3 regions of the Alicyclobacillus sp. SO9 genome follow, and region 2 is predicted to be linked to each of the others. Evidence: riboswitches for the same ligand, from Rfam matches in the RefSeq annotation. Region 2 holds a riboswitch; each other region holds the start of a gene.

Region 1 (10,658 bases), 1.5 Mb from region 2:
CCAAAGCGCACTCTGGGAACATGGGAATCAGGGGCGCATGTGCGTGAAAAGGGGAGCATCGGCAAGTACGTTCTGCGGCACCCGTTCGTCGCTGGCAATGGTTTTGCATCCTACCACTCGGTGGGCATGCATTCCGCAGCGTTGGGTGGTGCACAGGACGGTGTTGGGAAGACAGCGTACGGCGGCAAAATTGTCGTATTGAAGCACCGCACTCCTGACGGAAGATGGATTGGGGGTTCGGTCGGCAAATGTATTGCCTATGGTGCACAACACGGACTGTTCCTTGTTCAAGGCAATGCAGATGCGAGAGCGTGCATCCGACTGTCGGGAGCCGATATCGTCTTCGGTGGTGAAGCCAAGGCGCCGGTAGGTGAGACGGGGGCCAGTATTGGAACGAGATCGAACCTGAAAGGCTTTGCCTTCGAGTATATGACCTCGGGCCGTGCTGTGGTTTTAGGAGACCCAGGGCCTTGGATTTGCGCCGGTATGACGGGCGGATCGGTTTATCTCCGCGTTCAGCGTGAAAGGGGCTTGACTGAAGAAGCCTTAAGACGCAGGATTGCGAAGGGTGCAAAGGTCTCTATGCAACCTCTGGATGATGAGGGAGAAGCAGACGTCATTGAATTGCTCAGTGCATATCAGAAAGAACTTCGCAGAAGCGGACAATTAGAAGAAGCAGACAAAGTCCAAAAATTGTTGGAGAGTCCAGGCGAACACTTCCGTGCCATTCGTCCTGGAGAAGACATTACGGACCAGACGATAGCCACAGAATAGGGTTCAATTTCGGACGGAAGATGGATACAGAGCCGCGGTGCTTGGCACCGCTGTTTTTTTTGCATAAATTCCGATTGCCACTTGATGATTATACATATTCATGTATAATAATTCATAAGTTCTTGATAAGCATTCATCAAGTTGAAGCGGGAGGCGACCTGCGTGTACGCATGGAAAGAGGAAGTCACACCAGTTGGTTTAGGTGAAGGGATTGAACCTCTGGGCCAAGGATACTTGTCAGTTCGACTGCAAACAGCGTTAATGGCGGCACATCGTTTGTGGCACGGACGTGATTTACTAGATTATTCAGATGCAACTGTTGAAGACGTGGAAGCCCTTTTGAAGTTATCTGTCTTGCTCAAAGAGGCACAGAAGAGCGGTTTTCCACATGCGTTGCTCAAGGGGCAAACCCTCGGTATGATTTTTGAGAAGGCATCGACTCGAACGAGAATGTCATTTGAAGTCGGCATGTTGCAATTAGGCGGGCACGCTTTGTTCCTCTCAAGCAGCGCTACGCAAATAGGCAGAGGTGAGCCTCTTTCGGATACAGCTCAAGTGATGTCACGCTATGTAGACGCATTGATGGTTCGTACTTTCGCTCATACGGATTTGGAGTTGCTAGCGAACTCTGCAAGCGTTCCTGTTATTAATGGTCTTACAAATGAGCATCATCCGTGTCAGGTGTTGGCCGACATTCTGACTCTGCTTGAATACAAGGGCACTCTTAAAGGATTGACAGTTGCATTTGTCGGGGACGGCAACAACATGGCGCATTCGTGGCTGCAACTTGCTCCTAAATTTGGTATCAACATCAGGGTTGCAGCGCCGCCAGGGTATTTACCAGACAATGACATTGTGGAGTTTGCCAAAAAAGATGCCGTAAGTCAACGGGCTCAAATTCTTGTTACCACTGATGCCGTACGCGCAGTCAAAGGGGCTGACGTTGTCTACACTGATGTCTGGACCAGCATGGGGGATGAGGAGGAAGCAGAGTTTCGTCAGCATATCTTTGCAAATTATCAGGTTAACGAAGAACTTGTTTCACATGCACACCCAGACTACTTGTTTATGCACTGCCTGCCCGCTCATCGCGGAGAAGAGGTAACAGCTGGTGTGATTGACGGAGAACATTCTGTGATTTTTGATGAAGCCGAAAATCGGCTCCACGTGCAAAAAGCAGTGCTTGCAGCAACTATGAGCAAAACGCAGGTTTTTGGGGAGGAATCAGAGTGAGTAAAGAAAAATTGGTGTTGGCATACTCCGGCGGTTTGGATACATCCGTAGCAATAGCTTGGTTGAAGGAAAACTTCGGTTATGACGTAATTGCGATGTGTGTGGATGTAGGTGAAGGCTTAGACTTGGACTTTGTGCAGCAAAAAGCTTTGGAAGTAGGCGCAGTGAAATCCTACCGTATCGACGCAGTGGAGCGGTACGCATCTGAGTTTGTGGCACCTGCGCTGAAAGCAAACGCCTTATATGAAGGAAAGTATCCATTAGCTTCGGCATTGTCCCGTCCGTTGATTTCACAACTACTCGTCGAAGTAGCAGCTAAAGAGGGGGCCACAGCTGTAGCTCATGGCTGTACGGGCAAAGGGAATGACCAGGTTCGGTTTGAAGTCTCTGTGAAAGCACTCAATCCGGATTTGGAAGTTGTCGCACCCGTGCGTCAGTGGAGTTGGACGCGTGATGAAGAGATTGCTTACGCCAAGGAACACGACATTCCAATTGCCGCGACCAAGGAGAATCCATACAGCATTGACGCAAATTTATGGGGGCGCGCGATTGAGTGCGGAGTATTGGAAGACCCATGGGCCGAAGCGCCAACAGACGCATGGCTTTGGACCACGGAAGCAAAGGACGCTCCTGATGAACCGGAGTACATTGAAGTATCCTTTGACGAAGGCGTACCGGTGGCGCTCAATGGTGAGGTCCTTCAACTCGGTGAGCTGATTTCGAAGCTAAACAAGATTGCCGGCAAACACGGCGTCGGTCGCATTGACTGTGTTGAGAACCGCTTGGTCGGAATTAAATCTCGTGAGGTGTATGAATCACCGGCAGGCGTAGTGTTAGTGCAGGCCCACAACGAACTGGAGTCGTTGACATTGACCCGGGAAGTAGCTCAATACAAAGCCACTGTAGAGTTGGAGTACAACAAACTCATTTACAACGGACTTTGGTTCTCACCATTAAAGGAAGCTTTTGACGCATTTGTAGACACGACTCAGAAAAACGTGACGGGAGACGTCCGTGTGAAGCTCTACAAAGGGCAAGCACAAACTGTCGGTCGTAAATCACCGTACTCACTCTACCGCCACGATTTGGCCACGTACTCTGCAGGAGACACCTTTGACCATCAGGCTGCTGTGGGCTTTATCAGCTTGTGGGGCATGCCGACAACGGTTTACGCAGGACTTCAGAACCAGTTGGGTGCTAAATCAGACCAGACACTGCCCGGTGTAAGTGTATCTGTCGCAGAGAAAGAATCGGTGGGGTCTGTAGAGGGGCCCAATGCATGAAATTATGGGGAGGACGATTTTCGCAAGATACGAATGAGTTGGTAGAACAGTACACAGCTTCTATCGCCTTTGATAAGCGACTTGCAGAAGTCGACATCCGCGGCAGCATCGCGCATGCCAAGATGCTGGGAACTACGGGTATCATTGCGGAAGTTGATGCGAATCTTCTGGTGACAGGCCTCAATGAGATACGACACGACGTAGAAGCTGACAAAATTGAATGGCGCGTTGAAGACGAAGATATTCATATGAATGTGGAACGCTTGCTTCACGAGCGCATAGGTCCAGTTGCTGGGAAACTGCACACGGGGAGAAGCCGTAATGACCAAGTAGCCTTAGATATGCATTTGTTTGTGAAAGAATCGATACAGGAGCTGCAGGCGGCAGTGAGCCGCCTGCAGCAGGTGTTGCTGGAGCAGTCGGAAAGACATCTCGACGTTGTCATTCCGGGCTACACTCATCTGCAACGGGCTCAGCCGATTTTATTCAGTCACCACCTCCTGGCTTACTTTTGGATGTTACAGAGAGATTTTGACCGACTAGAGGACGTTCATCGGCGAACAGATATGTCCCCTTTGGGTGCCGGAGCATTGGCTGGAACCACGTTTGCTGTTGACAGGCAGTATACAGCAAAGCTCCTTGGTTTTGCCGGCCTGTATGAGAACTCTCTGGATGCAGTTTCGGACAGGGATTATTTGATTGAGTTTCTCAACACGGCAAGCATTCTCATGATGCACCTGTCTCGAATGTCGGAGGAATTGATACTGTGGGTGAGCGAGGAATTTGGATTCATCGAGTTGTCCGATGCTTACTGCACCGGGTCAAGTATGATGCCGCAGAAGAAGAATCCCGATGTTCCCGAAGTGATACGCGGTAAGACTGGCCGTGTATACGGACATTTGATGGCCCTGCTCACGACGCTGAAGGGTCTGCCGCTGGCGTATAACAAGGATATGCAGGAAGATAAGGAAGGCGTTTTTGATACACTGGACACGTTACTTCCAGCACTGGAACTGGTGCGTGGAATGATGAACTCATTCACAGTGCAGACACACCGTCTGAAAAAGGTTTTTGGACAGGATTTTTCCAATGCAACGGACGTCGCTGACTATCTGGTCCAAAAACAAATGCCTTTTCGTGAAGCTCATGCCGTCGTAGGCCAACTCGTGATGCAAGCCATTGAAAAGGGGACAAACCTTGCAGGACTCTCATTGGCTGATTACAAGGCGTGCTCTCCGCTGTTTGATAAGGATGTGTTTGCGGCAATAGAAGTTCGCCGCGTCGTGGATGCGCGACAAAGCCGTGGAGGAACGGGGACCAGTGCTGTGATACAGCAAATCGAATACGCAAAAGACACACTGCGGTCACAACGAAGCAAATCAATTGGAATTTAGGCATATTGTTGCGTTACCGCAATAAAGTAGGTACACTAGACTACCATAGAACCCCGTGATTAGACCTCGGCAGTCAGAATGCGAAGAACCTATTCTGACCGGTGAGGTTCTTCATTAACTTGAAGAAGTAACAGATAGGAGTGGAGAGGTTGCGGATTGTACAGAAGTACGGCGGGACTTCGGTGGGGAGCTTGGAGCGAATTGAAGCTGTAGCTGACAGAGTTGCGAAAACAGTACAGGCCGGCAATGAATGTGCTGTTGTGGTCTCTGCCATGGGTAAAACCACGGACCAGTTAGTAGAGCTGGCGAAAGGACTTACGAACAAACCGGATGCCAGGGAACTGGACGCGTTGCTGTCAACTGGAGAGCAGGTCTCAGCAGCGCTTTTGTCAATGGCGCTACACAAGCGCAATATTACTGCCAAGTCCTACACTGGCTGGCAGGCTGGTATCGAAACAGAGGCCATACATGGGACAGCGCGGATGACAAATGTTCGTACGGAATTCCTGGAACAGGCTTTGAAGGACGGAATCGTTCCGGTTGTAACGGGCTTTCAAGGTATTGCCGGAGACTCAGTGACGACGCTTGGCCGCGGGGGCTCGGACACTACCGCAGTGGTGATTGCGGCTGCACTTGATGCAGATGTGTGTGAGATCTATACAGATGTTACGGGGGTCTTCACAACGGATCCGCGAACCGTACCTAACGCTCGGAAAATCAAGTCTCTACAGCATGAGGAAATGTTGGAACTCGCGACATTGGGTGCTCAGGTTTTGCATCCGCGCGCAGTAGAAAATGCGAAGAAGTTCTCAGTACGTCTAGTGGTTAAATCTAGTTTTTCTGAAGAAGAGGGGACAGAAATCGTGGCTGATTTGGAGGGTCTTGAACTGCAAAAACCTGTAACGGGTATTGCAACTGAGAAGAGTGTCGCGCGAATCGCCGTGGTCGGTGTACCGGTCAATCGGCACGGTCTTGCCAAGATGTTTTCAAAGCTTGCTGAAGAAAGAGTAAACGTAGACGTTATCGTTCAGAGTGTTGTTAAGGAACGTGTTGTCGATGTTTCGTTTACCGTTCAGGAGCAAGATGTCGATGAGGCGCTAGCGGTCGTCGAAGGTCTGAGAACCGAACTGGGCTTTGAAGATGTCATTAAAGAGTCAGGTTTAGCGAAAATTTCCATTGTCGGAGCCGGCATGATTAGTAATCCTGGGGTTGCGGGCGAAATGTTCGAAATTTTAGCAAGTGCGGACGTGACAATCAAGATGGTCAGCACTTCAGAAATCAAAGTGTCCTGTATTATCCCCGCTTCGCAACTGGCAACGGCCGTTTCATCTGTCCACAGTGCTTTCTTGGAGGGAGTACTGTCCGGAAGCAAGTAAAAACGGAGAACTACTCAAAAATGAGTCTTAGTTTTAGATTGTTCGAAATATTTCATTGACATTCGTTCAATCCTTCTATAAATTCAAGGAAACAAAAGAGACAGTGTTCGCATGACTGGCGGATTTTTAAGGGGATTACCTTGTGGGAGTGCGAATGAATGAAATTGCCGACCGCCTGGGCGCTGCTCGTATGAGGAGTGTGCCCTGCGGTTTTTATTTTCGGCATGTCTCTCCAAGCAGCGACAGTCACGGCGGGAGAGGCGCAAGACAGAGACTATAAGGAGTTGGGAGAGAGGCGTATGAAGGTCTTCGTAGCAGATGATATTTCCTCCTTGGGGCTTGACCGATTGAAGCAGTATCAAGAGATTGAGATTGAAAAAAGGACAGGTCTGAAAGAAGACGAACTCATTGCTGCCGTTTCCGATGCAGAAGCTTTGCTTGTTCGGTCACAGACAAAAGTGACACGAAAGGTCATCCAAGCTTGTGGGCAGCTGAAAGTGATTGGCCGGGCTGGCGTTGGAGTGGACAACATTGATGTTGATGCGGCTACAGAACACGGCATCGTTGTAATTAATGCTCCTGACGGTAATACAATTTCTGCTGCAGAACACACCTTTGCAATGCTGATTTCACTGTCGCGGCATATTCCGCAGGCGCGTCAGACGATGCAGGAGGGAAAGTGGGACCGTAAGACTTTTGTCGGTGTTGAGCTGTCAGGAAAGACGCTTGCCGTTGTCGGAATGGGGCGTATTGGAACTGAAGTGGCCAAGCGTGCTAAAGCATTTGGAATGCGTCTTGTTGCCTACGATCCATTTTTGACAGAAGACCGTGCCAAGACACTTGGTGTCACATTAAAGTCGCTTGAAGATGCGGTCGCAGAAGCCGATTTTGTGACTGTTCATACACCTTTGACAAAAGATACGAAACATATTATTGATGAGAAAATGTTCGGAAAAATGAAAACCGGAGTCCGAATCGTGAACTGTGCCCGCGGCGGTATCATTGACGAAGTTGCCCTTTGCGAGGCACTGACAAGCGGCAAGGTTGCAGGTGCTGCTTTCGATGTTTTTGAAGAGGAACCCGTGACGGCAGACCATCCTCTGCTGCAATTTCCTCAAGTCATCACAACGCCCCACTTGGGGGCATCGACGGTAGAGGCGCAGGTCAATGTGGCTGTCTCTGTCGCAGAAGAAGTTGGGCATGTGCTGGTTGGAAAGCCGTTTAAGAACGCTGTAAACATACCTTCTCTAAGCGAAGAGCAGAAACAGTATTTACAGCCGCATCTAAATTTGGGTGAGCGCCTCGGGAAATTTGTAGGTCAATTGGCGTCTGGGGCTATGTCTGAAGTAGAAATGGTGTTTTGCGGTGAACTTGATGACAGTGATTTACCCTTTGTGTCGAGAAGTGTCTTGAAAGGGCTCTTGGGCTACAGATACGGTGACGAAGTCAACTTCATCAATGCTCCGACTTTGGCTAAGCAGGCAGGTATGACTATACGACAGGTCCGTGAATCGCAGCACAAGGTATTTACCCATCTTCTCAGTCTGTCGGTTCGGGTCAACGGAGAATTACACAAGGTAGCGGGTACGCTGTACAACGGTCTTGGTCCGCGTATTGTTGAAATTGAGGGCTATCCAATCGACGCAAGTACAGAAGGAAAGATGATTTTCACAAAACACCATGACAGACCCGGGATGATTGGGCATCTTGGCAGCATGTTGGGCAAGGAACAGATTAATATTGCTGCGATGCAGGTGGGTCGTAAGGAAACGGGTGGAGAGGCAGTCATGCTTCTGACAGTGGATAAGCTGGTACCTGAATCGGTAGTGCATGAGTTGTCGCAGCTGCCTGGCATTCATGAAGTACAGACCATTGTACTCTAGCGTGGACATACCGTTTTCGCTTGAAACGACCATTTTAGATTGAAGCGACCATTTTGAGGAGGTTGTAGTTTGTCACATCCAGCGCGAGTAGACAATTTTGGTGCAGGTCCTGCAGTACTCCCGGAATCCGTGCTGTTAGAAGTGCAGGAAGAACTGCTAAACTATCGGCAATCTGGGATGTCAGTCATGGAGATGAGCCACCGGGGCAAGGCGTACGAGGAAATACAGGAAGAGGCCGAGGCGCGACTGCGAAGACTGCTGCAGGTGTCTGACGAATATGAAGTTTTATTTTTGCAAGGCGGTGCCAGTCTGCAGTTCGCCATGCTTCCGTTAAATTTCCGCGGGGAGGGGTCAGAAGCTGCCTATGTTCTGAGCGGATCGTGGGCGAACAAAGCAATGCAGGAAGCAGAGACAACGGGAAGGGTGCGTATTGCAGGAAGTTCCAAGGAGCAGGGTTTCCGGTCTATACCGACACAGTGGAACACGAAAGAGTCGGACGCCTATGTGCATATCACCACTAACAACACCATCTACGGAACCCAGTGGAGACAATTGCCTGAAAAACAGTCAGTTCCATTGGTGGCTGACATGTCAAGCGATATGCTGTCTCGTCCCTTTGCCATGACAAACTTTGACATGGTGTATGGCGGAGCACAAAAGAACCTTGGTCCCGCTGGCGTGACCTTGGTTTTGCTAAGAAGGGAATGGGTACAGCAGGCCGTGATGGAAGAAGTTCCAAAAGTCATGCGTTATGCGACCCATATTTCCGGTAAATCACGGTACAATACGCCGCCGGTGTTTTCCGTTTATGTCCTCGGAAAAGTTTTGAAATGGCTGGAGAGTATGGGGGGATTGCGGGGCATTGAGCAACTGAACGAAGACAAAGCTGGTACCCTGTATACCGCCATTGATAAGAGTGAGGGTTTTTACAGAGGGTATGCACAGGCAAGCAGCCGCTCTCGAATGAATGTCACGTTTAACCTTGCATCAGACGAACTAGAGCAGAAATTTTTGCGCGAAGCGGCGGAGTCTGGTTTTGTGGGACTGTCTGGGCACCGGTCTGTCGGCGGTTGTCGTGCCTCCATTTACAATGCCCTCTCTTTGGAGGCATGTAGTCGCCTGGCCGAATTTATGCAGACTTTTCGGAAGAACAATTGAAAGTGTGGAGTGCAATCTGTGTATAAGACGATTCTGTTTGATGTAGACGGTGTGTTATTGAGTGAGGAGAGGTACTTTGATGCATCTGCCCTGACAATCTATGAATTGTTGAGCAGCTCTCGGTTTCTTGGCGTTTCCATAAGCTATCTTCCTGAATACAGGGATAACTTTAGTGACGAACAGATTCATCAGATACGATGGAGTGTTTTTGTTCAAGATACGGTTTTAAACGCAATGAAGAGCCTAGGCATCAATGCCAATTGGGATATGGTATATCTTCAATTTTTGGTGCAGTTTCTAAAATACGCAGAAGCGGTCAGCGCTGGTCCAGAGTTTTCAAAATTCGCAGCAGTTGAATCTTGGACCGAAAAATCTCTGCGGGAATTTGGCGGTATGCTGAAAGGATTGGATATTCAGACGGATTTTTCTGACTTTTCCAAGCTGTTTGAGGCATGTCGAACAAAACAGGATTTGTGGCTTGTTTTGGAACAGCGGTATCAATTGGTGTTTGGGACAAACCCGAAAATTGAGGCAGTGTTAAGAAGCTTGTGGGAGGTAGGACAGCAAACTTTTCAAGAATGGTATCTTGGGAAAAGCTATCTGCCGTCGCAGCCTGGTAACAAAACTGGTTTTGTCTTGAACGAGGTACCGGTCGTAAATCCGAAGGAAGTGAGCAAACTCTTTGCAGAGTGCGTTCGGCGCGGAGTTCGTATTGGGGTTGCCACCGGACGGCCGGAAGTGGAAACGAAAGTTCCGTTTGAAAGCTATGCCTGGGATGAATACTTTGATGAGGGATGCATTACTACTGCGTCCGACGTGCTTGAAGCGGAGACGAGCTACCCATCTTATCGCCCTTTGTCTAAGCCTCATCCGTTCTGCTACTTGCGAAGTTACATGGAGAGCCCTGACACCATTGCAGTTCTTCAAGAGGAGTTACCTCTTGAACATACGGTAGGGGACACGATTCTCATCGTTGGAGACTCCATGGCCGATTTGTTGGCTGCAAAGAGTCTGGGATGTGATTTTGCAGCAGTACTTACAGGACTTTCAGGTAAAGCAGCTCGACCTGAGTTTGAAACAGCAGGAGCCACATACATCTGGTCGGATGTGACGGATTTATGGTCGTTACTGAAAAAATAGTTATGGGAAACGCTGGTAAGGGGAGGTATTTGCCCAGCGTGTTGTTGGGGAATAACGGCAAATTTCTTCTTGTCTAAAATTCTAGAAAAACATCTTGCGGGGAGATATGGTTTCATGCTAAGATAACAATCGTCGCTTGACCAATCGACATGGAGAGATGTCCGAGTTGGCCGAAGGAGCACGATTGGAAATCGTGTAGGCGGTTTAAACCCGTCTCGAGGGTTCGAATCCCTCTCTCTCCGCCATGTGGCGGCGTAGCTCAGTTGGTTAGAGCACACGGTTCATACCCGTGGCGTCGGTGGTTCGAATCCACTCGCCGCTACCAAAGAGCACATATGAATCATCGAACTTGGTTGATTACAAGCAGAGTACGAGTTCTGTTGCCGCTTCGCAATGGAACTCGTATTGTTTATTCAC
Region 2 (10,658 bases):
CCTGAAGTTTGGATTGCACAGTCGGACAATCTTGAGCATTGGGGGAACCATCAGCATCTTATCGGTCTGCGAGAGGGACGCTGGGATAGTCGAAGAATGGGAGCTGGGGCTGTACCTATCAAAACAGACAAAGGGTGGCTGGAGATCTATCATGGTGCCGATCACAATGACCGCTACTGCATGGGCGCCCTGCTTCTGGATGTGAATAATCCAGCAAAGGTCATCGCGCGCAGCGATGAACCTATACTGACTCCGACGGAACCTTACGAAACGGAAGGCTTCTTCGGAAATGTTGTTTTCTCGTGCGGTGCTGTCGTTGAAGATGACGTTGTCAAACTGTATTACGGCGTGGCCGATACAGCCATGGCATGTGCACAATTCAGCCTCCGTGAAATTCTGGACTCTCTGACCTACGTGGAGCCTGGGGCAGAGTGAAGTGTTGGAACGAGATATTGAGAAGAGTCACCGAAGTGATATTCGGTGACTCTTCTGGCCTTTAATCTGTTACAATCACTGCTTTGTATGTCGTACAGCGGTCTATCAGCGGCTTTACATTGCAGTCCCTTTGCCGCTTGGCGGGGTGTTCAGACTCGATGCGCCCAGAAGGCTTTTACCTTTTCTGTAACGCACATAGCCGTCAAAGCCAATCAGGCCAGCATACTTGGGCCATTTGAACCAAACGATGTCAGTCACCAAATAGCCGAAGTTGTTTGCAGAACCGGCCGCCGCGAACTGCAGGTTTAAGAACAGTGCTACGAGCATAGTCCAGACAATGCCGATTCCGAAGAAGACACAGATACCAATTAACATTTCAAAGAGAACAACCAGAAAATCTGTAAATCCGGCCATGGGGATGAAGATGTGATTGGCAAACCAGACCAACAGATTGTTTAAATGCAGCGGGTCTGGGCCGTGTGAGTGCTGTATATTTCCAACCATCTTATGAATCAGTCCGCCTGCGTCAAACTTGCCGTCACCGAACCAGTTTTCCTTGGTCATTTTCTCCCAACCGGCGTGAAAAAATCCCCACCCGAAAAATATCCTGGAAATTGTAAAGACAATCACGACGACTGCGTTCCACCAACTTTTTTTCAGTTCTTCCCCGACGGCACCAAAGTAACTCATTTGTCCGACCTCCTCAGAAACCTTAAGATAATTGCCGGTAAATCGGAATGCAGAGGAGTGAGCAAACTTCCACTGGAGTGTGATGGATGGCTGTGATATAAGGAGTAGTGTGCTGACTGCCTCCATGAATAGTGTCTTCCAAATCAGAGAAAATTCCTATGCTGAGGACAACCTATTTTTTAGTAGGCCACTGCTTACCGTGGGGAGTATTCAATGGAGCAGTATAGCAGCAGTATCATGTGGGACACAGCACCCATTACGACTAGTTCAGGTGCGCTTCAACTATTTGGAAAAGTCCGAGGAGAGCAATCGATGAATTTGCATGACAGACACCAAATCCTCATTAAACGAGCTGACGCTTACAAAAACCAGGCAGCAGGTGCAGTGAATGACCGATATCGGCCGAAGTATCATGTCGCACCCAGTGTAAATTGGATGAACGACCCGAACGGCTTAGTGTATTTTCAAGGAAAGTATCATGTGTTCTATCAGTATCATCCCTTTAGTCCATACCAGGGACCCATGCATTGGGGGCACGTGGTTAGCGATGATTTAGTCCATTGGAGTGAACTGCCCATCGCTTTGGCACCAAGTGAAGACTACGACGAAAATGGGTGTTTCTCGGGAAGCGCCGTTGTGCACGCTGGAAAGCTGTATCTGTTTTATACCGGACATTCGGACAGCAAAAGCCCCAAAGAAGTTCAGTGTATGGCGACGAGCGATGACGGCGGCGTTTCCTTTCGGAAGCATCCTCTCAATCCCATTATTTCAAGTCCGCCGTCGGAGGCGTCGGAAGACTTTCGGGATCCTAAAGTGTGGAAGCATAACGACAATTGGTACATGGTTCTTGGCACCGGAAAGAACGGTCATGGCCGTGCAGTGCTGTATCAATCAAAGAATCTATTGGACTGGGACTATGTCTCAGTAATCAACCAAAGTAATGGTGTACAAGGGTACAACTGGGAATGTCCGGACGTCCTGCCATTTGGTCGCAAGAGTGTATTTTTGGTGTCGCCAGAAGGAATGGAAAACTGCTCAAACCTGTATATGGTTGGAGACCTGAATTATGAGACAGGTGAGTTCACAACAGAGCACACAGCTCGATTGGATGAGGGGCAGGATTTCTACGCCGCGCAAAGTTTTCAGGACGACAGTGGGCGGACGATTGGCTTTGGATGGATGAATACATGGGGAACGTCTATGCCAAGTCAACAAGATGGATGGTCAGGAGCCCTTACCCTGCCGCGCAGGCTCGAGCTTAATCCGAACGGACAATTGCTGTCTTTGCCTGTTGCCGAAATGATGAAACTGAGGAGTAACGAACTGCTGACACGCTGCAATGTACTTTTGACACCTCGCAGCCGCAATCCACTGCAAGCTGTTCGAGGCATTCAATTGGAAATTGAAATCGAATATGACCTGGACGAAACAGATGCAGACTGCTTTGGTATGAAGTTTCGGTGCGCAGAGGATGGTTCTGAAGAGAGCGTACTGAAGTTTGACCGTTTGAAGAGTGAACTTGAATTCTATCGAAGCCATTCTGGCGCAGGAGATACAACATCGTCAACCTGCACCGTGGACCGTGGCGACGAGTTGCTGCATTTGCAAATCTTCCTCGACACCAGTTCTATAGAGATATTCGTAAACCATGGTGTTAAGGTCATGACGAATCGGATTTATCCCATGCCAACCAGTGACAGACTGGAGGTGTTTTCTGGAAAAGGGAAGACACTCATTAAGGCACTGAAAATCTGGGAACTTCAACCGTAAAGATTTGATGAGACCTGTGTCAGTGAAGCAGTTTATGGTGTACGATGACAGATTCGGGGGCTGTCAACTGGATTCCCACCACGATATGCCTTGCAGCCCCCGTTGTGATACATCTTCTGTCGGTGTACTCTAGTATACGGGTGTTGTAGTACAGGTTGTGACTGAGTATGGCACGAGGAGTATAAACAACACAAAAATAATTAAGAACACCACGGCCCACCTCGTATAGCCTCCAAATGCTCCGTACATAGCGATATCCCCCTCTCGGTTTCATGGTTCACGATACGTGTGAGAAGGAGTCATTGTAACGGCGGGTGTCTTGAAAAACCTTGTCCCGAGTGTGAAATTTCTACCGCCAGTTTCGCATTTATTCTGATGAGCTGCATGACGAAGAGGATATCGAGTTATTTTTGTAGAAGGATTTACGAAAATTCAGATGAAAAGGGTGTTGTTTGTGGGAACTGCATCAATGAACTGCGGAACCGACGCATACGGTAACGCTCTGACAACCCCACTTGAAACACAAGAGGGCAAGCTACAGGCTAAATACGACAGCTTATTAAAGGGGCACCCCGACGGCATCTTCGAAATCACAGTTACGGGCCGGATTACTTCTGCCAATCCCGCATGTGAGCGGATAACAGGGCATTCTTCTGATTCGTTGAAAACCATGGATTTAACGGATGTATTTAATAGGATGGAGTGGCACCGGCATCCTTCTGCAAATATGTATGCGGACGATTGTGTGTATGGAGAAGGGCTCATAACCCATAGTAGCGGCCATTCAGTTTATGTTCAACTGAAGCGTGTTCCAATTGAATTGGACAACCGTGTGATTGGTTCGCATGTGATTGCACGAGATACAACAGATGAGCAACTGACAAAGCATGAATTGGAGTATACGAAAGAGCAGATTAAAACGATTTTTGACACGCTTGATGTAGCGCTCTGGGCACAGATATGGCCGTCTAAAACCGTTATTCAAGTATCGCCTGGCAGCGAGAAAATTTGGGGAATCCCTGTTGAAAGAATTTTACGGGATCCGTCAAGTTGCTATGAAAATATCCACCCGGATGATGTTGAGTCTGTGCGAGAACAAATGAATCGGGTTCATGATGGAATCCAGTTTATCGATGATTATCGTGTCATTCATCCCAACGGAGAGGTTCGCTGGATACATGACAGGGTCATTCCGATTCGGGGTAGTGACGGAGACCTCAAGCGGCTTATTGGCTTGGCTGTGGACATTACAGAACAAAAACGAGCAGAAGAGGAGCGTATCAGGACTCGTGGCATGCTGGAACGCTCGGAAAAGCTTCATGTCCTCGGACAATTAGCTGCGGGTATCGCGCACGAAATCAGAAATCCGTTGACTTCTCTCATGGGGTTTGTCCAACTCATCCAATCTGGCCGAGCAGGCATGGACGACTATTTTGACATCATGGCGTCCGAGCTCCAACGAATGAATACAATTGTGGGTGAATTTCTTGTCCTGTCGAAACCGCATTCAGAGAGTATGCGAATTCACGACCTCAAACATATCATTGAGACAACATTGGCGTTTCTAAAAGGCGAAGCAATTATGAACAACACGGTAATCCAGACGAACTTTTCTATACTTCCTCCCATTGTCTGTGATGAAAGCCAAATGAAGCAAGTGTTCATCAACATTATTCGAAATGCGCTGGATGCTATGCCAACTGGCGGGACGATTACAGTTCAAACGGAGCAAACAGGTTCGAATGAAGTGACTGTTTGTGTTGCGGACGAAGGATGTGGCATCCCGGAAGACAGTATCGCCATGATTGGCGAGCCTTTTTTCACCACGAAGGAAGATGGGACTGGTCTGGGCATGATGGTGACACAGCAGATTGTACGCAGCCACGGCGGAAGAATCGAAATTCGAAGCCGTGTTGATAAAGGAACCACAGTTTCAATTGTTTTACCCGTATCCTCAAGCAGTTGACCACGGTGTCTGTGATTACGTGTTCTGATATCAACAGTAAATAACGTTGTTTGGAGCGTGGTAGAATTGCCCGTTGATAATCTGTTGCTGAATGTGTTTATTATATTCTTGTGCATATTTGGGTTGTTTGCATCGAGACATGTGTTTCATGAAAAATATGTGCGTTGGATATTGCTATTACTGCCCAGTACAGCAGTAGTTCTATGTATGACCTTTCCCTTCACTTTGTTTCCCGGTCAACTCTACGACCTCAGACTTGTTGTAATTCTTCTTAGCATTTTGTATGGAGGAATTGGTCCCGGTTTGGCCGTGACGACCACATCTTTTGTGTATCGGTATGTTATTGGAGGAAGCGGATTTCTACAAATGCTCCTCACTTTTACACCCATCCTGGTCTTGGCCTTTTACATAAATCCGCGCTTTGTCCGGTACTCCAAGGCAAAAAAAGTTGTAGTGGCCGCCCTGCTCAATGCTGCTCCTGTGGTACTGAACATAATGGTTGTGATTCTCAGGTATCCAATTGAACCCAAGCACCTGTGGTTCCTGTGCGAATGGGGAATTGTCGAAGTCGCAACGACTGTCATGGTCGTTTTTTTGATTGATACCGTACGCAGCAACGTTGAGATGAGACATCACTTGCAAGAACTTGAGAAAGTGCAACTGGTCAACTCGTTGACGGCTTCTATAGCCCACGAGATAAGAAATCCACTGACTGTGTCCCGTGGTTTTTTGCAGCTTCTCCAGGAAAACAATTCTGAGCAGACAAGGAGAGACTATTTGAACATCGTTCTAGGCGAACTGGACAAAGCTTCCTCTGTCATTGACGAATACCTTTCCTTGTCTCATCCACAACTAAACAACATGGAACGGGTGAACGTATCGCAATTGATTCAGCAGTCGCTTGCATCGATCACCCCATACGCTACACTTCACAATGTCAGTGTGATTCAAAATTTGGAGACGGATGTTTACATGTCTATCGACGGAGAGAGATTTTCAAAGTGCGTACTGAACATCATGAAGAATGGAATAGAGGCAATGCCAAAGGGAGGGACGCTGTCAGTGCAAATACGCCGACGCCGAAGAGCAGTTGGTATCACCGTCAGCGATACCGGAATCGGCATGACATCCGAACAGATTCAACGGCTGGGTAAGCCTTTCTATTCGACAAAACACAAGGGGACAGGACTAGGACTCATGACATCATACAGGTTCATTCAACTCATGAAGGGCCAAATTCAGGTTACCAGTAAGGTCAACGCAGGGACGACCTTTTCGGTTTCCCTTCCTGTCTCCGACACACAGCCTTCGGTCGTTGAAAGTGCCGCCGAACTTGAGAATGCTACACATCCCACGGCAGACCTCGCAAGCGAAAACTGGAACTAGCAGGAATCGGGAAATGCCCACGCCTTGTTGACGAAGTCCGCTTCAGTTGTTATAGTGATTCCGTAATTCAGTCCGTTGCAGAATACAGTTTGGACGCGGTATTGAAATTTTGTGCAGTTGCTTATCACTTGAATATCATCGATTGTATGACTGGCGGATACGTGGATAACCACGAGGAAGTACAATCGTTAACAGCCGACCGCCTGGGTGACCAAAATGGACAACCTGGGCGGTCTTTTCTGTGCTAGCAACTTTCTCATATTTGCGCTGCCTCTGACCTAGCGTCAGCCACGACAGCGTTTCACAGACGGCCCTCCGGGAAGTAGCACATGGGGAGTGGAGAGTTGTGACGATTGAAATGTATGGCAAGCAAGTCGCTGAGGAAATTAGGGCTTCTATTAAATTGAAAGTGGAGGCCTATGTGCAGAGCGGCATCCGGCCAAGAATTGTAACAGTTCTTGTTGAAGGGGATGCAGCGTGTGCGTACTACGCAAAATCCAAAGGGAAGACTGCTGCGAAACTGGGGATTGAATACGAGATTCTTCACTTTGGCCGGGACGCGTCAACTGGGACCATAATAGAGAAGATTCAGCAGTTAAACCATGACAGTTCTGTACACGGAATCATGGTTGAACTGCCCTTGCCGGCGCACATCGACACGTCGCGTGTGACACAAGCTATTTCACCTTATAAGGATGTTGACGGCCTAACGAAAATCAATCGATTTGCGAATATGACAGGTGACAAGGGTCTTTATCCAGCTACTCCTGTGGCTGCAGTGAAGCTGCTCAATCACTTTGGCTATTCGGTGTCAGGAAAACATGTGGCACTTGTCGGCTTTGGTGAAACAGTTGGGCAGCCGTTGTTTCACCTGCTGGTGCGGAATAATGCAACCGTTACAGTCTGTCATGCTGGAACCAAGGATGTCTCTCTGCATACAAAGGCGGCTGACATTATTTTCGTAGCCGTCGGAAAGGCAGGTCTCATTACACCTGACATGGTTCATTCCCAACACGTCATTATTGACGCCGGTATAAACGAGAGCGAGGGAAACATTGTTGGAGATGTGGATACTGAGGTGGCAGATAAGGTGAGGGCACTTTCGCCTACACCCGGAGGGGTTGGCACAGTGACGACGATGCAGTTATTTCACAATCTAACGGCCGCTATGGATTGGCAAGACGAAGAAGGAATGTTATATCAAAATGCGGCCGATTTGGCCTAAGCGAATTTTATCACGAAGTCTGGCATTCTACGGGAAGTACAAGATACAGCCATGGGGAATCGTACATTTGCACGATTCCCCATGTTACTGTCATACAGTGGGCAGGGATGAACTGTCCATCTGTCTCTTAGTCTCGAGACGACGGAGCTTCATGGGTGAGGTTTCTTTTAATCCAAAGGAAGCCAAAAAGACCACAAACGAGCCTGCGGCAGCCATCCACAATGGTGCAACAGGACTAAAGTGATCGGCCAAAATACCTGCAACAGTGGGAACGGTAGTACCTCCGAACAGCTCGCCCACAAACACGATGATGGACATCGAAGTTGCGACAAATTCTCTGGGTACAGATTCCGACGGGATAATTGCCATGAATATGGGTGCATAGCCCTGTGCCAGGGCGAGGAAGAACATGACGGCTATTAATGGACCGACAGATAGATGAAATTCAGCCGGGATGATAGGAGCGAAGATAGCAACGGCTCCGAAGATAGTCATGATGGGTTTGCGCCCGAATCTATCGGACAGTGACGGAAGAACAAGTCCCCAGATAAAGCTTCCCAGTCCCATTGCACTCATAATCAGGGAAACATAGGACGGGCTGATCTTATCGATTTTTACCAAGAAGGTTGGCGCAAATGTAGTGAATGCAAACAGCCAACTCATGAATCCAATTGACATGACCATGCCGAGCCAGATGTTTCGATGCTGAAATGCTTTTTTGTAATCGGAAAGTTTAGGTTTGGTGTGAATGTGTTCGGATACTTCTTTGCTCATTTTGGGTTCTCTCATGAATTTCATCAGAATCAGAGCGACAACAATTCCGGGAATAGCGAGGATATAAAAAGAGTAGCGCCAAGTCATAGACTGCGCAATGGCAACGACGACCAAAGGTGCAACGACAGCGCCGAGTAATGCTGTTGAACTTTGCACCAGTCCCATATTGAAGCCCCGCCGTTTCGTGGACGAGTCGGCGATAACAGCGGCCTGCGCTAATGTGACAACAGGTCCCTCGGCAGCGCCCATTAGCCCCCGTGCCAGCATCAAAGCGGTGAAGGTAGCTGCCAACCCGGTTGAAAAAGATGCCAGGGAGAAGATGAGAACAATAACAACGAGAAATGCCTTCTTTTTGCTCAATAAGTCTGAGGCGCTGGAAAATATCCAACTCGATACAGCCCAACAGATTGACAGAATCGAGACGGACAGACCAATTTGCGTGTCATTCAACTTTAGAGCGGGGGCCAGAAAAGGAAACAGATAGGTAATGCTCAAACGATCCATCATGACAAAGCCGTACGTGAAGAACATCGTAATGACAATAAAATTCTCATACCTACGCCAACTTGGTTTGGTGTAGTCAGACATAAATACGCCTCCTACTGTGCAAATTTTTAGATAATTTAATGTAAACGGTATCATTGCTGGTATAAGGGTACTATGGCTTTGTCCCTCTATGCGGAACAGCCTGCATTTTTCAACTGAATTATTTTGTTGTGTGTGTTCCAGATACCGGAACAAAGCAGTAGTCGAGCAACTGCGATGGTGCTAGTCTTGATGACAAATTGGTTTAATTATTGGAATTATCAAATTTATGAAAGCGCTTTTAAGCGTGGATTTTGCGGGAATGGGAGGTTAAAGCCATTGGTCAAACGCGTACTCGACCAAGAAGTATTGCGTGAAGTTAAAGAGAAAATTCAAAGAGGTGTTTTACCACAGTGGGCCTTTGCAAATGAAGATATCTATGAAAGGGAACTAGCACATATTTATGCGAAGACTTGGAACTTCATTGGACATGAATCAGAGATTGAGAATCCGGGAGATTATATAACCCGATGGATTGTGCACGATCCCGTTCTTTTACTACGCGACAGTGAAGGCCGCATCCAAGCATACCTGAACTCCTGTTCACATCGCGGTACGCAGCTTTGCAGTGCGGATTTTGGGAGCAACAAGACATTTACGTGTCCGTACCACGGCTGGACCTTTAACCTCAGTGGAGAACTGATTGGCATTGTCGCTGGAAATCAGGTCTATGGCGAGGAATTAGACCGGAGTGAGTGGTCCCTTCGTAAGATTCCAAGAGTGGACAGTTACCAGGGGATGATTTTTGCTTCTTTGAATCCCGACGTGGAACCCTTAGAGGACTTTTTGGGCGAGATGCGCTGGTATTTCGATATTATGTTGGGTCGCAGTGACAATGGATTGGAAGTGAGGGGAGTACCTCATCGTTGGCGGGTTGCGACCAATTGGAAAATAAGTTCAGACAATTTTGGCGGTGACCCGTATCATACTGCCATGACCCATCGGTCTACGGTGGAACTTGGAATCAGCCCCAAGGACCCTTTGTTTGCCAGCTACGGACACCAGATAGTTTTGAAGAACGGACACGGTGTCAACATGATTACGACGAAGGATGGAACCACGCAAAACCCGTACCAGGGTTTACCAGAAGAAATGTGGCCCATGTTTGCGCGGAATCTGAACGAAGACCAACTGGATATTTTCTATAGAACTGTCGTTATTGTTGGCAGTTGCTTTCCAAATCTGTCTTTTGTCAGCCCTATGCATGGTACGGGAGGTCCGGATGAACCGCTCACCAGCTTTGTGAATTTTCGAGTCTGGCGCCCCCTGGGACCAGATGAAATTGAGGTGTGGTCCTGGTGCTTGGTGGACAAAGATGCACCAGAAGTGTTTAAGGAGGCGTCCTACAAGAGCTACATTGGCTCATTCGGACCAGCTGGAACATTGGAGCAGGATGATACGGAAATTTGGACACGAGTGGTGGATGCCAGCAAAGGATTTATGGCTCAGGATAAGGATGTGCACTACAACAACGTGTTGAACTACTTGATGGGACTGGACAGGGTGACTCCGGATAAGGACTGGCCCGGGCCGGGTACAGCCTATCCCACATGCTATTTGGATGCAATTTCGAGATCGTTCTATGAACACTGGGTCGACTTATTAATAGACTGACTGGGCAACAATTACGGCATGAAATGACTGAAAAGAGAACTTATAAGGAGGATGGCCATGAGTGGTATACGGGAAGATGTAGCGGAGTTTTTCTACCGTGAAGCTGCCCTTCTGGATAATCGACGGTTGGATGAATGGCTCGAATTGTTAGATGACAACCTCGTGTATCGAATGCCGTTACGGGTGACCCTCGACAAGGCTTCTGGAGAGGAC
Region 3 (10,658 bases), 580 kb from region 2:
AGAGCAAACGGAGTCATCTTTCGAAAATTAAGTGAATATAAAAATGTTGTGACTACAACCATCGTGAGGCTACAACCGCGACGATTTGCTATGTCGTTTGCCAAAGGTAACCTTACAAACGTAGGGTTTCCACAATCACCTATTATTACGCAGAAGCATGATTGACAAAGGATTCATCAACAGAAGACAGGAAAATTGAATGGATAACACAACACAAAGGGGTATTTGTACAATATGAACAGAAAGTTAGGCTTAATTTTGTCCGGAACAGCGCTCTGTGCCGTTGCAGTCACAGGATGCGGTACACAGAACCAGACATCAAGTCAAAATTCTTCCGTTCAGCAAAATTCGGCGCAGGGCTCGTCAACGGGATCGGCTAGTAAATCCATCACGATTGGTTACATCAACTGGTCTGAGGACGTCGCAACCACATATCTTTGGAAATACTTGCTTGAACAAAAGGGCTATCAGGTTCACCTTAAGACTGTATCTTTAGGTCCGATGTTTGTGGGCTTGTCTAAAGGCGGCATCGATCTCTTCTTCGACTCTTGGCTCCCCGAACAAAACCAATATATCAGCAAATACAAGTCTAACCTTGCAACCATTGGAAAATGGTACAAGGGCAAGACAAGAGAAGGTTTTGTGGTACCGACCTACATGAAGAATGTAAACTCCATTTCGGATTTGAACAAAGTCAAATCAAAGCTTAATGGGAGAATTGTAGGGATTGGTTCAGGTGCCGTAGAGATGAAATTGGCGAAGAAGGCCGTAACCACGTACGGGCTTAAGGAGAATCTGATTTCTAGTTCTGCCCCGGCTATGCTGAGTGCCTTGAAAAAAGCATACGGTCAGAAAAAAGACGTTGTTGTCACACTCTGGAGTCCGCACTGGGCATTCGCAAAATATCATTTGAAATACTTGTCTGACCCGAAGCAAGTGTTTGGGAAACCCGGATGGATCCAGGGAGAAACAAATAAAAAGTGGCTCAACTCACACCCGCAAGCAGCGAAGTGGCTGAAGAACTTTAAGATTACGCAGAAGCAACTGGGAACTTTGGAGGAAGACATCAACAATTCGAAATCCAAAAATGCGGCTGTGAAAAAGTGGGTTAGCAACAACCAGTCTCTGGTAAAAAGCTGGATGAGCTAATCTGACAACCTTACTCATTTCCGAATCATCTTCGCGACGCAAGATGTCGTTGGACCAGTACCGGCCCAACGACATCTTTTTCACTAGGGCCATATTTGTCTTGCTCTCATGTCGAGAAAAGATAGTCCAATGTTGATGGGTTGCCTTTCCCCTCTTGATACACGCATGGTCGCTCATGCAAATATGTGAGATGGTATTACATTGACACGGCGATTTGCTTTGCAACCACCATTCCTTGACCACCGCAAGCAGCGATGCTGGAGAACTGCGAAGAAATCATGGCGTCTCCTATAGCAAACACCCCTCTGTATTTTGTCTCATAAACTTGGTTTGTCTCAATTCGTCCTTCCGTGTCGAGCGGCAACTTGTCATGTAAAAAGGATGTGGTGGGCTGAAGACCAATCGTTATCACAATTGCATCCGCCTTCAGCAGTGTCTCTTTTCCGTCCATTTCCACTTTCAAACCTTCTACTTTCTGAGAGCCAACAATTCTTGTCGGTGTACAGTTAAATAAGTACTCACACCCAGGTACTGTTCGCAGCAAATCCGTCATGCCCCGTCTGGCAGTCAAATTGTCTCCCCTATGTACCAAAGTCACGTGTGCACCGCCTTTGAGGAACTGGTATGCGTTTTCGACAGCTCTGTCCCCACCACCAACGACAATCACCGGTTTACCTTTCATCTGAGAGGCATGGACTGAACTGCGGTAGGTTTCACCTCTTGCATACATTTCTTGCTCTCCAGGAATTCCAAGCTTACGCGGCCTGCCGCCTGTTGCAATCACAATGTTTCTCCCAGACACCTGGTGACCGTTCACGACAATCGTGCGTTGAACGGGATCTAAATCGGAAACATGACTATTCAGTACGATCTCCACACCCATGCTGTCTAACCGATGGACAATTTTGTCACGCAACTCGGGACCTGAGCAATCTACGCCCGGATAATCCTCAATTTCTCCTTTGATGAGATTCAATTGACCCCCTGGAATCGCATCTTGTTCATACACCTGCACACTAAGTCCCAGACGACGGGCCCATACGGCAGTTGCCATACCAGCTGGTCCTGAACCGATAACCAGGATGTCCTTCAACAGAGTTCCTCCTTCACTTTTGCAAATCGCAACGCAAGATGACGCTGCGGGAATTTTATTCAATATTCATGTAAACTGCTATGGTTATTATACATGACTTGAACGCGGCTCCTTACCACGGCTTGTACCACCGACACGGCGCGGTGTTATCATCAAGCAAACACGACGGAAATGACGATTTGCAGAAACACAGGGCATATAAGTTTCCTGATATAATGTTCTGACACAAAAGACACCAAATTGATACATCTTAGCAGAATCCCCTTTTGGAGGTTGCGCATGATATCAATTCTTCTGGCAAAATCACGAAACGGGGTCATTGGCAAGAATAACGGCATGCCCTGGCATATTCCAGAGGACCTTCGGTACTTTAAGAAGCTCACGACTGGAAAGAACATCGTAATGGGGAGACGCACGTATACAGCCATTGGCCGTGCTCTACCGCATCGCATCAACTACGTCGTCACTCGTGACACATCATTTACAGCCCAAAATGTTCATGTCCTGCATCATATAGACGCTATCACCCGCATTCCGGGTGACGTTGTCATCATTGGAGGCGGCTCTATTATCGAGCAAACCATCCATCTGGCGCAGGTTCTGTATATAACCGAGATTGACGCCGTTATAGAAGGAAATACCACTGTCGAAATCGACCTGTCAGACTGGGTACTTACGTCAAGTACTCCTGGAAACCAAGACAAGAGAAGTCCGTTTGAATACAGTTTTAATGTCTACGTTCGCAAACCCACAAATGCTGTTTCGAACTGAAACTATCACATGCAATGGGTCTTGACTTTAACGTTGCGTAAAGGTTTACAGTTACCCTGTGAGGAGGTGAACGATGGAATACACAATCCAGAAGTTCGCAAATATAGCCGGAATCAGTACCCGTACGCTTCGGTACTACGATGAGATTGGACTCTTGAGCCCGGCGAGAACCAGTTCATCAGGGTACCGAATTTACGGCCAATGGGAAGTCGACCAACTTCAGCAAATTCTGTTTTACAGGGAACTGGGTGTAAATCTTGAAGTCATCCGCAAAATCATAACAGACCCGACGTTTGACAGAATTCAAGCACTGCAGAAACATCTTAAGCGACTCCTTGACAGGCGAGAACAATTGGATTTATTGATAGCCAATGCGGAACAAACAATTGCATTGGCAGAAGGGAGACGAACCACCATGAGTGACAGAGAAAAGTTTGAGGGCTTCAAAGAGCGGATGATTGATGAAAACGAGACAGCCTATGGGAAAGAAATCCGCAATAAATACGGCGATGACTCCGTTCATAAATCAAACAAGAGGCTTCAGAAAATGACTGAGAAAGAGTATGAGGATTGGACCCACCTCGGGAATGAGGTGAAAGTCACTCTGGCAAAGGCATTCCAGACTGGGAATCCAGCCAGTGACATTGCACAGAAAGCGGCAGCACTTCATAAACGATGGTTAGCATTTACCTGGGATAAGTACACGAGTGAGGCTCATGCGGAACTTGCTCAAATGTATGTCGATGATGAACGATTTAAGGCGTTTTACGATACTGAGCACCCAGGGACAGCCGAGTTTCTCCGGGATGCCATTCACATTTATACAGGATTTAGGGTGTGATTTTCGCTTACAGTCGCATCTGGCCTTAAGAGCAGAACTCCAATAAAGTGCTGGTTCTGCTCTTCTCTTTTTGAACTTCGCTCGTTAGTTTCAGCCAATTAGTTATGGCTTGAAGAGACGCATGCTTGTTACCAAGGGTCATGCCCACGACTCAGCGTCGGACCGTTTTGTGGTGCTTAATTAGCGCAAAGTCTGTTCAGCAGCTACAACTGTATTCCTGAGAAGATTTGCAATTGTAACTGGACCGACACCACCTGGAACGGGTGTTATCGCGCTAACGACGTCTAGACATGCAGCATAATCAACGTCCCCTGTGTTTTCACTGTATCCCGCGTCAATGATGACAGCTCCAGGTTTGACCCACGAACCTTGCACAAACTTATTCTTTCCGACCGCCGCTACCAGAATGTCGGCTTGTCGCACTATTTCATCGATGTGTTGAGTGTGTGAATGACAAGTAATGACGGTCGCATCTCTATTTAGCAACAACATGGATACCGGCTTTCCCAATATTGGACTTCGACCAAGCACCACTGCCCGCTTTCGTTTAATGGGAATTTCGTAATAGTCTAAGATATTCATGACCGCTTCAGGGGTACAACTATGGTAGCTGCTTAGCCCGAAGGACATGCGTCCGAAACCCCAACTTGTCACACCGTCAACATCCTTCTCCGGCACAATGGCCTCAAATGCGGCTCGTTCTTCTATATGTCGAGGAACTGGATGCTGCAGTAAGATGCCATGAACTCCTGGGTCGATATTCAAGTTCTTAATAACGTCAATGAGCGCAGCTGTATCAGTGGTTTCAGGCAAGTGAATCTGTCTTGACTCTAATTGATTTCGCTCACACGCCCGTGCCTTCATGCGGACGTAGGTCGTTGACGCCGGATCATTGCCAACCAGTATCGTGGCAAGACATGGCTTAGTACCCTTTAAAAAGAGTTTCTTGACTCTTTCAGACAAGGTGGCTTCCATCTCTTGAACGACAGGCTTCCCTCTCAATAAAGTTGGCTCCATGAACTTTTTCCTCCTATCACATAGGTTAGTACGACTGAATATTAAAGGGGTAAGAACTCTTGGTCCTTACCCCTGCCCAGGCGAGCGGCACTATTACTTGTGGCTCCCCCGTAGTTAATCTACGTTCGCCAGTAACCACAAATCCATTCTTTTCACATACAGAGTATCATCTTTCTACAGGTCTCCGTCAATATCGCAGGTCTTTATGACGTACACTTCGTCAGCGTACCAGTATCTATTTCAAAAGACAATGACGCTGCTCTCCTCATATTACATTGGTTTTGCAAGCTCTACCATAGGTAGGAGGCGTGAATCCTCTATTGCCGCAGTCCGATGCCCGATACCGGCTAAGTAGTCTTGATGGGTTGAAAAAGCAAGAAACGATTGCGCGCTGCTCTGGCGTATCAGCATGACAAGGTCCCATCTTTCGTCTTCCGGACCGATAAGAAACTCTCCACCCTTACCCAGAAACATGACGTCACCGCCGCTTTTTCGCAGAAATGGCAGTGTGTGCTCAATGTAGCGGTTGAACGCTTCGGCACCAGTGATTGGAACCTCCGATGCAAGTTCAGGATGGGCTGAGTAATCGGCAAATTCGCGAAAACGCAGCAGATTCAGCATGATGACGCTACCATCAATGCCACGTTGCATGAATCTCATGCCAGCGCGTTGAGATGGTTCGATGTAGCGACCATGTTCAAAGTCCATCGTAGTGTCTCCTTTCAGAAAACATTCTCTATTTGGGTTGACAGAGAACTTATCAATAAGTCTCGGTAGTATTATACCCGGATAAAATATAAAGTCAATATTACCCGGATATAATACCTACATTATTGATTATGCAGAGATCAATAAAAAAACTGAATTGCGTAGAGACGAGGCTATTGACAGCCACTCAAGGATGTTCCTGGCCCCTGCAATCAAAGTGCCAACCTGTGTGTCAAGATTCTGAACAAGCCTACGTTCTTGATGCGGCCCAATTAAAAACAATCTACCTGGAGTGCTGCGGGAATCTGTCAAGGCAGCTTGTCCGCAATTACCGAGTCGCTGCCCTGTTTAGACATTTGAAGGTGAATTACTGTGTTCGAGCATTGGCGGACATGTGTCGCACGGCACTTTGATACCTACACGTCATCGTCGTGAGTCCTTTCATGACCGCTCGTGGGCCGCGTCCAAGATAAAACAAAAACTATAGTAGCGGAGAGCAATACACCGCACGCCTGTAAATCCTGTCGTGGTGTAGAACTAGAACCAATTGCAGCAATCAAAGCGGTGGCACCTATTCCCGAGAATTGACCTACAATATCCAGCGTGGAAGACACCCTTCCAATTACTCCAGGGGACGAGTGCTGCATGGCCATTGTCGACAGCCCAATAGATGCCATGCCATCGCCGAACCCAGCTAATAGACATATCCACAATGCATACCAGAAATCGCCTATCACAGAGTAAGAAAAGAGCGCCATTGTGCGAACAAGTAAACCGCCAATGACCAAGTAAGCGGAGTTCAGCTTCCCAGCACGAGGAACAATCAACAGTCCTGCCAACAAGTCGCCTAGTCCGGAAGCAGCCCATAGATACCCCACCGCTTCGCCGGGTACACCGAGATAGGTCCCTACATAGAACACGTCGACCGTAAACCAAATGAACCCTACAAGTGTCAATATAGCGGTAACGACTGCTACAACTACAAGTCGACGACTCTCCAACAAGTAATGAAATGCCACCATGACGTCTGCCTTTATGGAAGTCTCACTCGAAGGCAGAGTCAACTTTTTACAAACTGCCAATCCGTCCGTCCCCTGACGAATGTCGAGGAGAAGTAGCGTTGAAAGGATGAACGTTCCGGAGTCTGTAATCACCGTCGGAATGGGACCCATGCTAAGAATCAGCGTTCCACCTAAGGCAGGCCCTAGTGCCAGAGAAACGCTGGAGGCAACGTGTAGTACGCCTTGGGCTTTCTGGATGTCCTTGTCCCGGATTGTTTTCCGCACAAGAACGGATTGTGCAGGAATAAAGAGCCGGGTTCCAAAACTTAGCAGGAAACTAACAATGTACGCAAGATAAGCAGTGCCGGCCCCGTGAAATTCGAGGAGCAACAGAACTGCAAATGCTCTAAACAAGTCCGTCAGTACCATTATAATCTTCGGATTAAATCGCTCAGCAATCACGCCCGAAAGTGGACCAACTAAGATTGCAGGAAGTAACTCTGCCGCTGCAACACCCGCGACCTGACTGGATGATTTCGTTACTAACCCGACCCATACCGGCAGCGTAACCTCCAAAAGTGCATCTCCAAACTGTGAAACACCCTGAGCCAACCACAAATTCAAAAATTGGCGACTTAATCTATAATGCTTCGATATGCCATCCTTATCCCCCTTTGTTCTGAAAATTAGAGAAGGAAAAGGGGGACTTCTGGACACACCAAAGCGCCGTCGAAAATATCTTTCCACGGAACCACTATGTTTAGCTAATGTGGAGGAACTGCGTTAGAAAAACGGTTGCATGCTTTGTCACTCCTTATAGTCACATCAGCACGTATTTACATTGATTTCATTGGCTTCCACAACGACAAAATGGCTTTTCCTGCAGGACGCTCGGTTGCGGCGGTTTCTGCAATCACTCTTGCACCGCCAGACAGGTGTCTCCAGGATTGTTGTCCCAACTGAGAGTATTCTGTCTCTTGAAGCAATCCCCAAATCATTTTTACATTGTGAATCGCATCGAACGGCCCGGATGTTGTTAGCGCCACCTCCATCAGAGTTCGAGCTAATTCCCTAGGACTCCCGCCACTAAGCAGGTAGTTCCCAGCTGCCTGCGCGGACAGCTGACCGCCGTCATCGTTTGACACAATATTTTTGAGTTCGGTAAGTGTAACTCTAGTGCCACTGACGTGTAATGGTTCTCTCCAATTCTGCCGACTTACCTTTTGTCTACGGCTGCGTTGACTTGACAATGCTAGGTGTCCTGCCAATGTCCGAAGATCAGAAGGTACGTCTTTCCCACGCATTAAATCAAGTGTACAGTGAACGCCAGTTACGGCATGGGCATCGAACTGTGACCTCCTCAACATCTCCGATGATGAAAGGGCTATCGCCTCATACAGTGTACGACCTTTGATTCCTTGACGTATCAACTCATCGATGAGATCGGGTTCCTCTCCATACGGAACCTCAATTAATCGTTGTACGACGTCCGTGACTTCGTGCTCTGATACCATCCCTTCTTCCGGCCATGTCAACATTCTTTCTTTAATTCTGTTGAACAGCGTCGTATCCGGACGAGATGCAAGATACTGTACAGCCGGACGAAATATAGGCTCTGCATATGCCCACCCGCTTAAATCATCTAAAAATTGAATGGCACGATGCACAATTAACAGCCGATGCTCATTTTCTGGGTATTGGCGGAGCGCAACTTGGGTCAGAAGCCATCTCAGGTCTGAGTTCTGGTGTCGCAATAAGCCAACCAGTCTGTGTTCGGACAACAATACTGTGTTTCCACTCTCAATGTCGTGTAAGAAAGCCTGTTGAGACTCTTCTTCTGTAGTCTCAGTGACAGGTTCCATTTCCATCAAAAGATAGGGGCCGTACCTCGGGTCCGCCAGAAGATCCGTTACGTATACGGCCGTCTGCAGTAGAGCTAAATCCTGAAAATCACTGCTCAACAGAGAAGACGCACGAAGCAAAGGTCCGCCGTTGAAGGTTCCGTGGCCAATGAGAGGCCCATGGTGGTCGACGTATCGTGCCGATGCTAAAGCGAGTAACAGATAGATGTCAGCGTTGGAAAGTCCTTCAGAACGAGACTTGTCTATCCAATTCATAGTCTTGTCTCGTGTCAAGGATTCAATTTCACGTGTTCGTACCTCCATAGAAGGCTGCCACGAAAACTCATTGCGCACGTCCATCACCCCTAATGTAGACTTGTCTTGAGGATCGTAACACGCCGTCGTCTGGAATATCTATACAACGTTGGTCTTAAGACCATGGGATAGCAAGGCAAAACAAGAAGATTAACTGAATAATGGAGTCATTCGTTTGATCCACAAATACCGATTTCGTCCAAACGTTATAAACCAGATTACAGCGAGCACCTTAAAACCGTTTAATCCTCCACACTTAAAATCCAAGACTTCATCATTTTTAACCTCAAATTCCAGTTCATTACTTCTGCACCAATCAATTTCCAGATGGATTTTGTGATACCCAGCATTGAGCGAATACTCAAAAGTATCTCCGGGTCCTACAGAGCCAATCTCCGTTCCATCTAAAACCACATGATAGTTTCTGAGATTATCCGAGAGGCTGACTGCTCGCTTGATCCTAATCATCCTATATCCCTTCCATTTATCAATATGCAACTACTACTCGTTGTTTCATTGGCTCTGTTGTGACAGAGTCCGCCAAAAGTCTAGCGAGGTTGGTGGAACGGTACTGAATGAATAGTCGACCACTGTATTAATTGAGTTCTCAATTCCCTGTGCTCCGTTCCCCAGAGCCTGATGCGTAGAGGCTTTAGTGGGAACTTAAAGTAAACTCCCAGGTTTATCCGTGTGCCTATTGGCATTGAAATGGACTCTATGGATTCGACTGCATAGGAAATTCTCCCAACCAAGATTGCAGTATCAGTGAGAGTTAGAAAACACGGAAAGAGCCGATTCCACAGCCACGAACCAACAACCCAGCCCATCACGGACCATAACAAGGCAACGATAGCAGTCAGCCACCAAGGACGTCTATGAAATAGACTGCTAAATATAAACTCACCTACCACAATTCCTAAAAATGAAAACCAGTAGTTCTGTCGTGTAACTCGAAACTTCACCACATCACCCGCTCACCGAATTCTCACATATCTAGTAAATTTCTATACTTATTCTAAGTTTATTTCCAGTTCAATGTAACCTCAATCGTACTGAACATTGTAACGTTAAAAACAGCAACTTTGGCCACGACTTATACATTTGTCTGCCAAGCTGCGGATTTCCTCAGCTAATCTCTGGTTAACCGGATATACACTGGCTACATAATCCAAAATATGAAGTGCTGACTCGGGTACACGGTTATACCCAAGCACCATCTTCCCTACTACTTGTGAAAAATTGGGGAACCTCACTTCCAGCCTTCTCTCATTTACGAACGGATCCGGAAAGTATTTGTTCTCCTTCTCGAGCAAATGGAGAACGGAAATGATGCTGTCCACCGCATAACCCTGAATAAACCGAGTGGCAGACATTTTCTCTCCCCTTGCATATCGAGTAAGTCCGACATAAAGATTGGTCAAAGCTTCATTTAGAGGATGATCCAGAGAATCTATTCGTACCTTTTGCTCCTGTCTGAGGTTTGCACCGACGTCTGTATTCTTATACAAGGGGTCTTTCCAGACAACTCTGCCATGTACATGTGGAATGTTCCTGAGATCTCGTTCCTCAAACACAGCGTACTCTCCGTAAATTCCGTCGTTAAACATGATTTTGGACCCATCCGCCGTATTCTGAAACGAATAGACAAGAGGACGAACCTGTTCCAGCCAATCCAAATTCTCTATATATCTGCGCTTGTATCCTGGCGCCACAATGACGAAAAAATCCAGATCTGAATAGTCATCCAGACGGTCAGTCTCAACGCCCACAGAACCCAGTCCCAAAAGCAGGAGTGCTCCATTCATCTTCGCCAAGGATTCTCCTATTTCGTCCAGCCGTTTCAACAGTTGATCTTTTTTATTCATAGTAATAACCCCTCCCACTATAAATTAATGTTTTCTCCTATTTACTCTCTTATTCTC

The links. Region 2 has a riboswitch for ZMP and ZTP ahead of GI364_RS17425 (bifunctional 5,10-methylenetetrahydrofolate dehydrogenase/5,10-methenyltetrahydrofolate cyclohydrolase). Riboswitches for the same ligand answer to the same signal wherever they lie in the genome.
Region 1: linked by a shared signal. The riboswitch ahead of serA (phosphoglycerate dehydrogenase) and the one ahead of GI364_RS17425 (bifunctional 5,10-methylenetetrahydrofolate dehydrogenase/5,10-methenyltetrahydrofolate cyclohydrolase) in region 2 are both predicted to bind ZMP and ZTP.
Region 3: linked by a shared signal. The riboswitch ahead of GI364_RS14685 (bifunctional 5,10-methylenetetrahydrofolate dehydrogenase/5,10-methenyltetrahydrofolate cyclohydrolase) and the one ahead of GI364_RS17425 (bifunctional 5,10-methylenetetrahydrofolate dehydrogenase/5,10-methenyltetrahydrofolate cyclohydrolase) in region 2 are both predicted to bind ZMP and ZTP.

The regions. Positions count from the first base shown of each region.
Region 1 is NZ_CP066339.1:2,178,928-2,189,585, forward strand. Features, by position in the region: gene GI364_RS09795 (glutamate synthase-related protein) at 1-774, shown strand, start outside; gene argF (ornithine carbamoyltransferase) at 1,036-2,007, shown strand; gene GI364_RS09805 (argininosuccinate synthase) at 2,004-3,290, shown strand; gene argH (argininosuccinate lyase) at 3,287-4,684, shown strand; gene GI364_RS09815 (aspartate kinase) at 4,834-6,060, shown strand; ZMP/ZTP riboswitch at 6,162-6,248, shown strand; gene serA (phosphoglycerate dehydrogenase) at 6,360-7,943, shown strand; gene serC (3-phosphoserine/phosphohydroxythreonine transaminase) at 8,013-9,101, shown strand; gene GI364_RS09830 (HAD family hydrolase) at 9,120-10,241, shown strand; tRNA gene GI364_RS09835 (tRNA-Ser) at 10,393-10,486, shown strand; tRNA gene GI364_RS09840 (tRNA-Met) at 10,490-10,566, shown strand.
Region 2 is NZ_CP066339.1:3,696,390-3,707,047, reverse strand. Features, by position in the region: gene GI364_RS17450 (BtaManbiosPhlase) at 1-435, shown strand, start outside; gene GI364_RS17445 (DoxX family membrane protein) at 550-1,125, opposite strand; gene GI364_RS17440 (glycoside hydrolase family 32 protein) at 1,339-2,895, shown strand; gene GI364_RS17435 (ATP-binding protein) at 3,350-4,861, shown strand; gene GI364_RS17430 (ATP-binding protein) at 4,919-6,247, shown strand; ZMP/ZTP riboswitch at 6,384-6,463, shown strand; gene GI364_RS17425 (bifunctional 5,10-methylenetetrahydrofolate dehydrogenase/5,10-methenyltetrahydrofolate cyclohydrolase) at 6,594-7,472, shown strand; gene GI364_RS17420 (MFS transporter) at 7,563-8,834, opposite strand; gene GI364_RS17415 (aromatic ring-hydroxylating oxygenase subunit alpha) at 9,111-10,445, shown strand; gene GI364_RS17410 (aromatic-ring-hydroxylating dioxygenase subunit beta) at 10,503-10,658, shown strand, end outside.
Region 3 is NZ_CP066339.1:3,115,314-3,125,971, forward strand. Features, by position in the region: gene GI364_RS14665 (glycine betaine ABC transporter substrate-binding protein) at 235-1,149, shown strand; gene GI364_RS14670 (NAD(P)/FAD-dependent oxidoreductase) at 1,346-2,242, opposite strand; gene GI364_RS14675 (dihydrofolate reductase) at 2,522-3,013, shown strand; gene GI364_RS14680 (MerR family transcriptional regulator) at 3,087-3,854, shown strand; gene GI364_RS14685 (bifunctional 5,10-methylenetetrahydrofolate dehydrogenase/5,10-methenyltetrahydrofolate cyclohydrolase) at 4,035-4,871, opposite strand; ZMP/ZTP riboswitch at 4,939-5,017, opposite strand; gene GI364_RS14690 (DUF1330 domain-containing protein) at 5,142-5,579, opposite strand; gene GI364_RS14695 (MFS transporter) at 5,996-7,327, opposite strand; gene GI364_RS14700 (hypothetical protein) at 7,417-8,775, opposite strand; gene GI364_RS14705 (hypothetical protein) at 8,887-9,204, opposite strand; gene GI364_RS14710 (hypothetical protein) at 9,804-10,601, opposite strand.